Regions from separate parts of the Bacillus sp. Marseille-P3661 genome, predicted to be linked through region 2. Evidence: riboswitches for the same ligand, from Rfam matches in the RefSeq annotation. Region 2 holds a riboswitch; each other region holds the start of a gene.
The links. A riboswitch is a leader RNA that binds a small molecule or an ion and turns the genes downstream of it on or off. The one in region 2 is predicted to bind S-adenosylmethionine.
Positions count from the first base shown of each region.

Region 1: linked by a shared signal. The riboswitch ahead of C1724_RS08295 (YezD family protein) and the one ahead of C1724_RS12845 (carboxymuconolactone decarboxylase family protein) in region 2 are both predicted to bind S-adenosylmethionine.
Region 3: linked by a shared signal. The riboswitch ahead of C1724_RS23275 (LLM class flavin-dependent oxidoreductase) and the one ahead of C1724_RS12845 (carboxymuconolactone decarboxylase family protein) in region 2 are both predicted to bind S-adenosylmethionine.

Region 1 is NZ_LT965953.1:1,772,470-1,775,752, forward strand. It holds gene C1724_RS08290 (sugar ABC transporter substrate-binding protein) at 1-583, opposite strand, end outside; gene C1724_RS08295 (YezD family protein) at 1,035-1,202, opposite strand; SAM riboswitch class I at 1,333-1,438, opposite strand; gene C1724_RS26370 (hypothetical protein) at 1,847-1,954, opposite strand; gene C1724_RS08300 (DUF2269 family protein) at 2,113-2,565, opposite strand; gene C1724_RS08305 (chromate transporter) at 3,058-3,283, shown strand, end outside.
Region 2 is NZ_LT965954.1:380,463-383,745, forward strand. It holds gene C1724_RS12840 (PLP-dependent aspartate aminotransferase family protein) at 1-321, opposite strand, end outside; SAM riboswitch class I at 471-582, opposite strand; gene C1724_RS12845 (carboxymuconolactone decarboxylase family protein) at 669-1,325, opposite strand; SAM riboswitch class I at 1,408-1,515, opposite strand; gene C1724_RS12850 (M20 peptidase aminoacylase family protein) at 1,579-2,727, opposite strand; gene C1724_RS12855 (hemerythrin domain-containing protein) at 3,043-3,283, opposite strand, start outside.
Region 3 is NZ_LT965958.1:127,418-130,700, reverse strand. It holds gene C1724_RS23280 (methionine ABC transporter ATP-binding protein) at 1-242, opposite strand, end outside; gene C1724_RS23275 (LLM class flavin-dependent oxidoreductase) at 294-1,685, opposite strand; SAM riboswitch class I at 1,825-1,929, opposite strand; SAM riboswitch class I at 2,086-2,199, shown strand; gene C1724_RS23270 (acyl-CoA dehydrogenase family protein) at 2,366-3,283, shown strand, end outside.

The DNA.
Region 1 (3,283 bases), on a different contig from region 2:
AGACAACAATGGTTCCTTCCCCACCAATATCTTCAAACATTTTTCTAGCTAGTGACTCTCCAATGTAATAGTTGTCAGATAAGTGGTTCGTAATACTGTATGGACTAGGATGATCAATCGTAAAAATTGGGATCCCGGCATCATGTACTTTTTTCATCACTGGCTCATACACTGCGGTATCACCCAGCTCCTTAATAATCGCATCCGGTTTTTGAGTGAGTAAGTTTTCAATGTCAGCTATATGTTTTTGGTCATTTCTCTCTCCATCAACTGGGATTGGATTTCCACCCAATTCTTTAATGCGGTCAATTTGCCCTTGATATGCTTGACGATCAAAGTTATGTGTTGTTCCAATGACAGCCACTCCGATATTCTTTCCTTCTAATGACGGTACTGGCTGCCCATCTGCCACACCTGTAAACTCGGTTGAAATAGTTTCCACATCTATGTGTTCATCATTTGTTTTTGGTGGTGCATCTGTGTCTGCTGTACCATCACCACCACCAAGTTGGACATTACATGCTGAAACTAGTAGTAAAAGTAAAGTAAAAATAATACCCTTAAGCCAATTGTTTATTCTCATAAAAAACCCTCCAAATTTAGTATGTTATTTGCTGAACCACTGAGTGAATAAGAAATGTATGTGTTTCAAAATCAGTTTTATAGTTTCCTCATTCCGGCCACCCCCTTCAAATTTTTTTGCATTTCATATCTATCAAAAATAACTATAAAAAGTGAGAATCCTTTGGAAATATACTAACTGGTCTATGATGGACATTAATTAGAAAAGCGCAACGCCTTGATCAGCTATGTCAGGCAAGCCCCCGGCTAAAACCTCACTTTCTTTGGCAACAGCGTGATATGCACATCCATGCGTCTTTGACTCCGAGGGCTAGACACTGAAGCTGGAAAAGTACGCTTAAAATTTAATATTTTTCAAATTTTCGGACAAAAAAAGCATCTTTACCAATTCGTCTAATACATAAGACGAATTGGATAAAGATGCCTTTAGTGGTCTAATCGGCAGATATCTTCTATCCATTATTTTTATTCTCGGTTTTTTTTAGCGTAAATCGTTTTTTTTCAGTTACATCAATTTGTGTAATTTCTCCATTATGGACCGTAATAACTAAAGAACCGTATTCGATTCCCTTTAGGGTTGATAGTATATGATTTACTTTTGTCTCATCTAAGCTATTCACTTTTAATTCCCCCTTTATGACCATTTACTTTTTTTGCTCTTAGTTGACTAGTAGCAAAATGAGTTCAACAACAATAAAACCCTCTTCCATAAGAAGAGGGTTGTTTACGACATATATAAACAGTGCGCTCTTCTTATCTTTCAAGCATGTAAGCCTGCTGGAATTGGCACAGTACTTATTTAAAGTCTGTTGCCGAGGTATCATAGGGCCAGTCCCTCCACCTCTCTGGATAAGAAATTATTTGTATTTAATTTTTCAAAAAATATAAATCTAGTTTATAACCAAAAATTGGAAGTGTCAACAGAATTTATTATTGAATTGCAGTTTGTGTGTTACTCACATTTCCAACTTAGAAACAATAATAAATGTAAAATTTGCAAAAGTCAACCATCTTTTTTTTGCTTTTACTTTCTACAAATTAATTTTAAACAATTATTAATGAACGGATAGTAATTAGAGCTATTTTTCAAATAAGAAGGTGAGACACCCCTGATGTTACTCAGAATATCTATTTTTCCTTAATTTGATTTTTAATCTCTATATGTTTCTTTAATTGCTAAAAATCCATTTACATTCTTAAGAAAAATATCCACTAAAATTGAATCAAAGTGTTTTCCTTTTTCATCATGATAATAATTAAGGATCTACACCAATTTCCAAGCTTTTTTATAAACCTGAACGGTACTTAACGCATCAAAAACATCTGCAATCGCAGTGATCCTTCCGAATAAAGGGATATCCGTTCCTTTCAAACCCCTTGGATCTTTGGAACGTCCGATGTGACATGTTCATATTCAGTTTTGGCAACTTTCCCACTTTCAAGTATCAAATCTTTTATTGATCCAAAGAGTCCTGTCTCCCCGTATATAATTACCTATTAATAAATAAAATAAGCCCCCATGACGGAGGCCTAGAATGGCTTAAGTGACATTAAGATAATTAGGATAAGAACTGAAACTCGAGCAATATTATCCAGCTTTCCGATTTGCATCGCAATTGGCATAAAATCACTTGGTAATTCGTTGCTATCTTGGTTTTGTAACATCAAATATAACTTTTCTGCTCTTTTCGGGATCATATAAGCAACGATTGGCTGTACAGCTAGATATATAACTAAAGCAGTAATGTACCAGGCTTGAGTAAATAAAGACGGATTAATTGCACCCAATATTAATCCCGTTACGAGGAGTGTAATACTTCCTATTTTCGCATACTTTTCTACGTCTTTAGCTGTTTCTAATGCTTGTTTTGCCTTCTCCACGTTCGTACCTCTCTTCATGATTGAAGGGTTGGCAAACACAGCACCTAAACCACAAACCGCTGCAAGGATATGAATTACTAAGATTATGCCATACAAACTCATGTCTAAAACCTCACTTTCTTATTACCAATGTGATGTTACCCATTATATATATGTAGCTTAGCCATGAGTTTTTACTTTTTTTGTTACAAAATTCCTGAGTATTTGAATAAAAAAGTAGACATAAAGTTCTATAAATCCTTAGGATGCAGGAACAGTTTGTGTCCAATTTAATATTACTAAAGCTCTACACGTCAAACTGAAGGAGGGCACTACTTTTATAGAAAAGTCTGGATCAAGAGAATAACATTTCTCCATCATTTTCAAAATTCACATACAGGCTCATTGGACGATTACTCTTTGAAAAATTCAATTTATATAAGAGCATGAATTTCTGTTTCACGACAATCCTAATTTCCTAAAGATCACAATAAATATTACTAATAAAAATATTATTAAAGCACTCTTATATCTGCACACTTTTTCATTGCAACATACAAGCAAGAAGATAATAAAACTAGTACACTTCTTATTTACCAAAAAGGAGGGTTTTCCTTGAAAGAACAGAACATCGATTCCATAAAAATAGCACAAATCAGTCTATTATCTCTTTCCTTAAGTTTCTTTAGGATAGGAGTGACAACTTTCGGAGGAATGTGGGCAAATGCTCACAAAATTGAGGGTATTCTTGTCCATCAGAACCGTTGGATTTCCTTACAAGAATTACAATCCATGATGGTTGCAGCCGCACTAATTCCCGCACCTCAATTCATGTCATTTG
Region 2 (3,283 bases):
AATCTCGTCACCCGCATGAGCAATATTCATAATTGCTAAAGCAATGGCAGCCATCCCAGATGAAGTAGCAACAGCAGCTACACCGTCTTCAAGAAGTGCAACCCTTTTTTCAAATACATCAACAGTCGGATTTCCAATTCTTGAATAGATGTTACCAGCTTCATCAAGTGAAAATAGTCCTTGTGCATGGTCTGTATTATGGAACACATATGAAGTAGTTTGATAGATTGGTACCGCACGTGAACCAGTAGTTGGATCTGGTGACTGTCCACCATGCAGTAATACAGTCTCTAAGTCATACGTATTAAATTCTTTTGTCATTGTGATTCCTCCTAAGCAAATATATAAACTCTATTTAACGATTCAAAAGATTAGTGAAATTCACTATACAACTAGCAATAAAACTCGATAAAAATAATTGTATTAAAATAACATAAAAACCCCCACTTCATAAGAAGAGGGGGGACCTCCTCTTATCTTTCAGACATTAAAGTCTGCAGGATTTAGCACCTTACAAACTAGGATTGTTTGATGGTTGCCGGACTTCATAGGGCCTGTTCCCTCCGTCACTCTTGATAAGAGTTTTCTTTATCCAATTAAATTGTTAGCATTTTAAATCATAAAAGGAGTATATACTATAAATTGCCTTTAAGTCAACTAATTTCCTATTATTTATCAAATGCATTTAAAGCATTAACACTATGCGCTATTGCTGATCCTGCCTTCAATGCTGTCGCTACAAAAATTGCTTCTGCCACTTCTTCTTTGTCAGCTCCGGCATCTTTAACACCCTTTGTATGAAGCTCAATGCAATACGGACAACCAGTTACATGGGCAACAGCAACGGCTATTAGTTCTTTTTCCTTTTTATTTAATAATCCTGGTTTTAATGCCTCTTGATCAAATTTTACAAAAGCTTGGAAAGCACTTGGATTAAGCTTTGATAATTCACCTAAACGGTTAAAATAAGAAGATTTATATAATTCGTTATCTCCTTGACCATCATATGTATTTAGTGCGTTGACACTATGTGCTAATGCAGCACCTGCTTTTAATGCTGTTGCTACAAAGATAGCCTCCGCAACTTCTTCCTTTGTAGCTTCTTGCTTTTTAACATTTTTAACATGAACCTCGATGCAATACGGGCAGCCTGTTACATGGGCAACGGCAACGGCTATTAATTCTTTTAGTTTACCAGATAATTTACCTGGAGCTAATGCTTTTTGGTCAAAATTCAAGAACGCTTTAAATGCGTCTGCACTTAAATCTCCCAGCTCACCTATTCTTGAGAAATAAGATCCTTTATACAAAATATCGTTACTCACTATAGTTCCCCCTTGGAAATTTTGTAATTTAACTAAAAAAACTCTTTTTCCGACAAGGAAAAAGAGTTTAATAACGTTCTTAACCTTATCTTTCAGGTACTAAATGCACCTGCAGGATTTAGCACCTTTCAACGAATTGATGGTTGCCGGATTTCATTGGGCCTGTTCCCTCCGTCACTCTTGATAAGCTTATTTAATTAAGTACTACTATAGAGTATGTTATTTAGTAAGTCAATTGTTTTTTTAGATTTTTTTATTTGTTATTAATTTTAAGATTATTCTGGTGAGCAAATGTATAGATAACAGCTTTGGCTAATATTTCAATTCCAGATAGTATTGCCTCAACATTAAATGTCATGTTTGGATGATGCAGACCTGGTTTCAGATCACAACCAAGTCCAAGCATGGTTGCTTTGAGTTGTGGACGTTTCAATGTATAAAAATGAAAGTCCTCTCCACCTGGAGTAATAATAGGTGGCACTAGGTTTTCTTCACCTAAAACCTCACAAATTGACTGTTGCATAATCTTCATCGCCTCTGGATCAACGATTGGAGCAAAAAATTCTCCTTTTGTAACTAGCTTTATCTCTACATTATAAAGATTGCTGAGCGATTCAACGATATGATCCACTCGATTTCTTAGCTCATACATGATCTCGTTTGTTTGAGCTCTTAAATCAATTTTAAATTGAGCATACCCTGGAATAATATTTTGACTTTCTCCTCCTGCGGAAAACTGCGTCATTTTTACCGAATGTGGGACCATAGGGTTTAAGTGAATATTATTTAGCTCTTGTACTAACGCTGCACCAATTTCAATTGCATTTTGACCTAAATGCGGTCGTGCAGCATGTGAATCCTCTCCAATTATTTCACCATACATAAATTGGCCTGCACCATGTAAAATTGCAGGAGATGCTTGACCATCAATTACCTCTTCTGCCGGTCTAAGGTGGACACCATATAAGAAATCGATATCATCAATTAAATTTTTTTCAATGAATGTTAGCGCACCGACTGACTTTTCCTCGGCGGGTTGAAAAAGATATTTGATTCTACCAGTTGGACTAAATTTTAATTCCTTAAGCAGGAGCATCGTTCCTAAAGCAATGGTCATATGTGCATCATGGCCACATGAATGGTTTGCACAAAAAACCCCATTAACTTGTTGCCATAGCGCATCAATATCCGCTCTAACTCCTACACAGAAAGGGCCTTCTCCAATTTCACCGACTACCCCAGGGAAATCATCGAATGTTTTAACATCTATATTATTTTTCATTAATATTGAAGTCACATATTTTGTTGTTTCAAATTCTTTTAAGCTCACTTCAGGATGTGTGTGAAGATGCTCAAAAATCTCCATTATTTGTGGCTTAAGATGCATCAAAGTTTCTTTCATGGTGATAAACCTTCCTTTATTAAACAAATTAACAGTTTTTATTTAAATGTAAAATTTAAATAGCTTTAACCTATAATGAATTTATTGTACATGAATACACTTCAGATACAAGGAAAAAATACAACTTTCTAGTTAGAAATACTTGGGATAGCTCTCGCTTTAAAATTCACATACGGATCGATATAAAAAAAGGACCTTAATTATGCGTTAAGCATCTTTGATATTATTCTATTAAAAAAACACATTAGATGGTTAATCATTCATCTAATGTGTTTTATAAATTTAACATTTAAATAGTCCAAAGGTAAGCAAGTATTATATTACAGAATCAAATTTCTTTGCTAATTCCTCTTTTTCCTCATCACTTAGAAAAGTTTCAGCCATTGGAAATAATACATTTTCTTCTTTCATAAAATGATTAATTAAAATATGGTACGATTCTATCGCATACTGAGTTAATACACTTGCTAATTCAGTGTTAATAGGAAAATTGCTGCTTTCATATTTTTCAATAAACATTGGAAGATTCTTTTTTGCTTGCTCATGCTCGTACTCC
Region 3 (3,283 bases), on a different contig from region 2:
CTTGCTTTTCGAAGATTCTTACTTGAAAGGTTTAGCAAGTCAACCCCATCAATAATCACTTCACCCGAAGTTGGTCGTTCAAGAATGTTCATACAGCGCAGCAACGTACTTTTACCAGCACCGCTATAGCCTACAATACCGAATATCTCACCTTTTTGTATGGTAAGGGAAACATTATCAACCCCTACAATACGTCCTGTTTTACTTTTGAATTCTTTTGTAATATTTTTCAATTCAATCACAAGATGTTTCCCCACTTCCTGTTCACATTTCTATTTAGCTCTTAAAAGTACTTACTTTTTCTCAGCATATTCCCGTCTATAACTTGCGCCAGGATGATCATCAGGTAAAACACTCTTACCTTGCGGAAACAATTTTTCACGAAATGTTCCTTTGGCATAATCCTTTTTGTATAAGCCTCGTTCCTGTAAAATTGGAATTACTAAATCAACAAAAGCTTCCAAATCACCAGGCGTGACTAAATGATTTAAATTAAACCCATCCACACCAGATACCTCAAATTGGTGTTGGATCGCATCTGCTACTTCTGTTGGATTACCAACAATATAACTACTGCGATCTATCGATTCAAAGCGGTTCAGTACTTCACCAACTGTTAATTTTTTTGGCGCATCCTTTGTTAAAGTGGCTGCTTTATAATGCCCACCTTCAGTTGACTTTTTATATTCAAATGGCTCATTTGGATCAAGGCTTTCAAATTCAGCTACATCGTATCCGCTTGCACCATACTGAGCCTTAGCCGCATCGGCGCTCCAAACTTTGTTATATTCTTCAAATTTCCGTTCCGCTTCTTCAGTCGTTTCTGCTACAACCACGTTTAAAAATGAAATAATTTTTATATGTTCTGGGTTGCGTCCATGTTTTTCGGCACGTTTTCTAATGTCAGCTGTATACTCCCGAATTCTTTCAGGTGTTGGTCCACCCACAAAGATGCATTCTGCATGTTTAGAAGCAAATTCTAGGCCGCTATTAGACGTGCCTGCTTGAAACAAGACTGGTGTGCGCTGTAAGGAAGGTTCACTTAAATGCGGTCCTTCCACATTGAAATACGTCCCTTCATGATTAATTTCATGGACTTTACTCGGGTCGACAAGCGTGTGATGTTCCACATCTTCCACTACTGCATCATCTTCCCAGCTTTGCTCCCACAGCTTATAAGAAACTTCCAAGTATTCATCTGCAATTTGATAGCGCTCATCATGTTTGATCATATCTTCTAACCCGAAATTTTTGGCTGCATTTGGTAAATATGAAGTAACAATATTCCATGCAACTCTTCCTTTAGTCAAATGATCTAACGTTGAAAAACGTCTTGCATTTCCAAATGGTGGTTCATAGGTCGTACTAACAGTAACAGCAAATGACAGATTTTCAGTGACAGCAGCCATTGCCGAAACAAGCATGGCAGGATCATTTAAAGGAACTTGCAGCCCGTCTCGAATCGATGGAGCCTTGCTGGCCTGATAAACATCATAGATTCCGAGTACATCTGCGAAAAACACTGAATCAAATTTCCCCCGCTCCAATAGCTTTGCCAAGTCAATCCAATAATCTAAATCTTTGTAGCGCCGATGACGCTTATTTTCTGGATGTTTCCATAATCCATGTGAATTGTGCATCGCACTGTTCATTTCAAACGCATTTAAGATGATTTGTTTAGTCATTTCTTTTCCTCCCAGGAAAAATATTTATTAAATAACAAGAATTCTATCAGGCACTGCTATTTGGTACTTTTTTGCATTAAAAAAACCTCTTCTTAAAAGAAAAGAAGAGGTTTGACTACTATGCACTCGCATATATCTCCTCTTATCTTTCAAGCAAAAATTGCCTGCTGGAATTGGCACAGTACTTAAATAGTCTGTTGCCGAGGCTTCAAAGGGCCAGTCCCTCCACCTCTCTGGATAAGAAAACTTGTTATTGAATTTAATCCAAAATATACATGGAATTGAAATGTCTGTCAACAAAAAATTAAAAAAATATTTTAATAATTTAAATTTATCAATCAGCGTTGACAATTTTTAGAAAGTCATTTATAGTTTGACTAACAAATTCATACGTAACAATGTCTTATCAAGAGTCAGGGGAGGAATCTGGTCCAACGATCCTGCGGCAACCGCTTAATCAATTGATTAAGAAAGGTGCTCATTCCAGCAGACATCAATGTCTGAAAGATGAGAGAGTGTAAAATGGAGCAAAAGTCCACTTTCGTCATCGGAAGTGGACTTTTTTTTACAAGTTTATGAGTTTTCTCAAAAACAACTAAACCTCCCCTATAAAATACACTATTCGCATTTGTTTTATATGCTTTATAAGATATTGTTCAATAATAATTGGAGGAAAACAAATGACTATAACCTATCAACAATTAACAACCTCAAAGCAACAACAACTTTTATTGGAACAAGCAGAAGTCCTAGCTGCCGCCTTTAAAGAAAGAGCGGCGAAAATAGATGCCAAAGGAACATTCCCGTATGAAAATTTTGAGGATATTAAACGAAATAATTTCCTGGCACTTACGGTTCCTCAAGAATACGGCGGTTCTGGTATCAATTTATATGATTATTTATTAATTCAAGAAAAACTTGCTACCGGCGATGCACCTACAGCCCTATCATTGGGCTGGCAACTAGGCGTTATACTTGAAGCAGCCGAAAGTCGAAACTGGAAAGAAGAAAGCTTTGCTAAATTATGTGATCTAATTGTGAATGAAAAAGCATTAATTAATTTAGCACAATCGGAACAAGCAACAGGTAGCCCCTCCAGAGGTGGAATTCCGACAACAACTGCAACAAAAGAAAACAATGGTTGGCGTGTAAATGGCAGAAAATCCTTTACATCAATGGCTGTGGCACTTGACTATTCAATCGTAACTGTAGACATTAACTCTACAGGAAAAAAAGGATTTATCCTTATTGATCACCAATTGGACGGTGTGTCAATTGAAGAAACATGGGACAGCATAGCAATGAGAGGTACAAAGAGTGATGATTTAATTTTAGATAATGTCCTAGTAAAGGACGATGCCTTACTTGTCGTAGAAGATATAAAAAAACCTTCACCAAAAGGTTGGTATCTACAAATTCCGGCTGTATATTTAGGAGTTGCACTTTCTGCACGAGACTATGCGGTTACATTTGCAACGAACTATCGTCCAACTACATTACCTGGCCCAATTAGCGAAGTTCCAGAAGTTCGAAGAAAAATTGGCGAAATCGAACTAGAATTATTTAAAGCACGAGAAGTACTGTATTCAGTTGCTAGG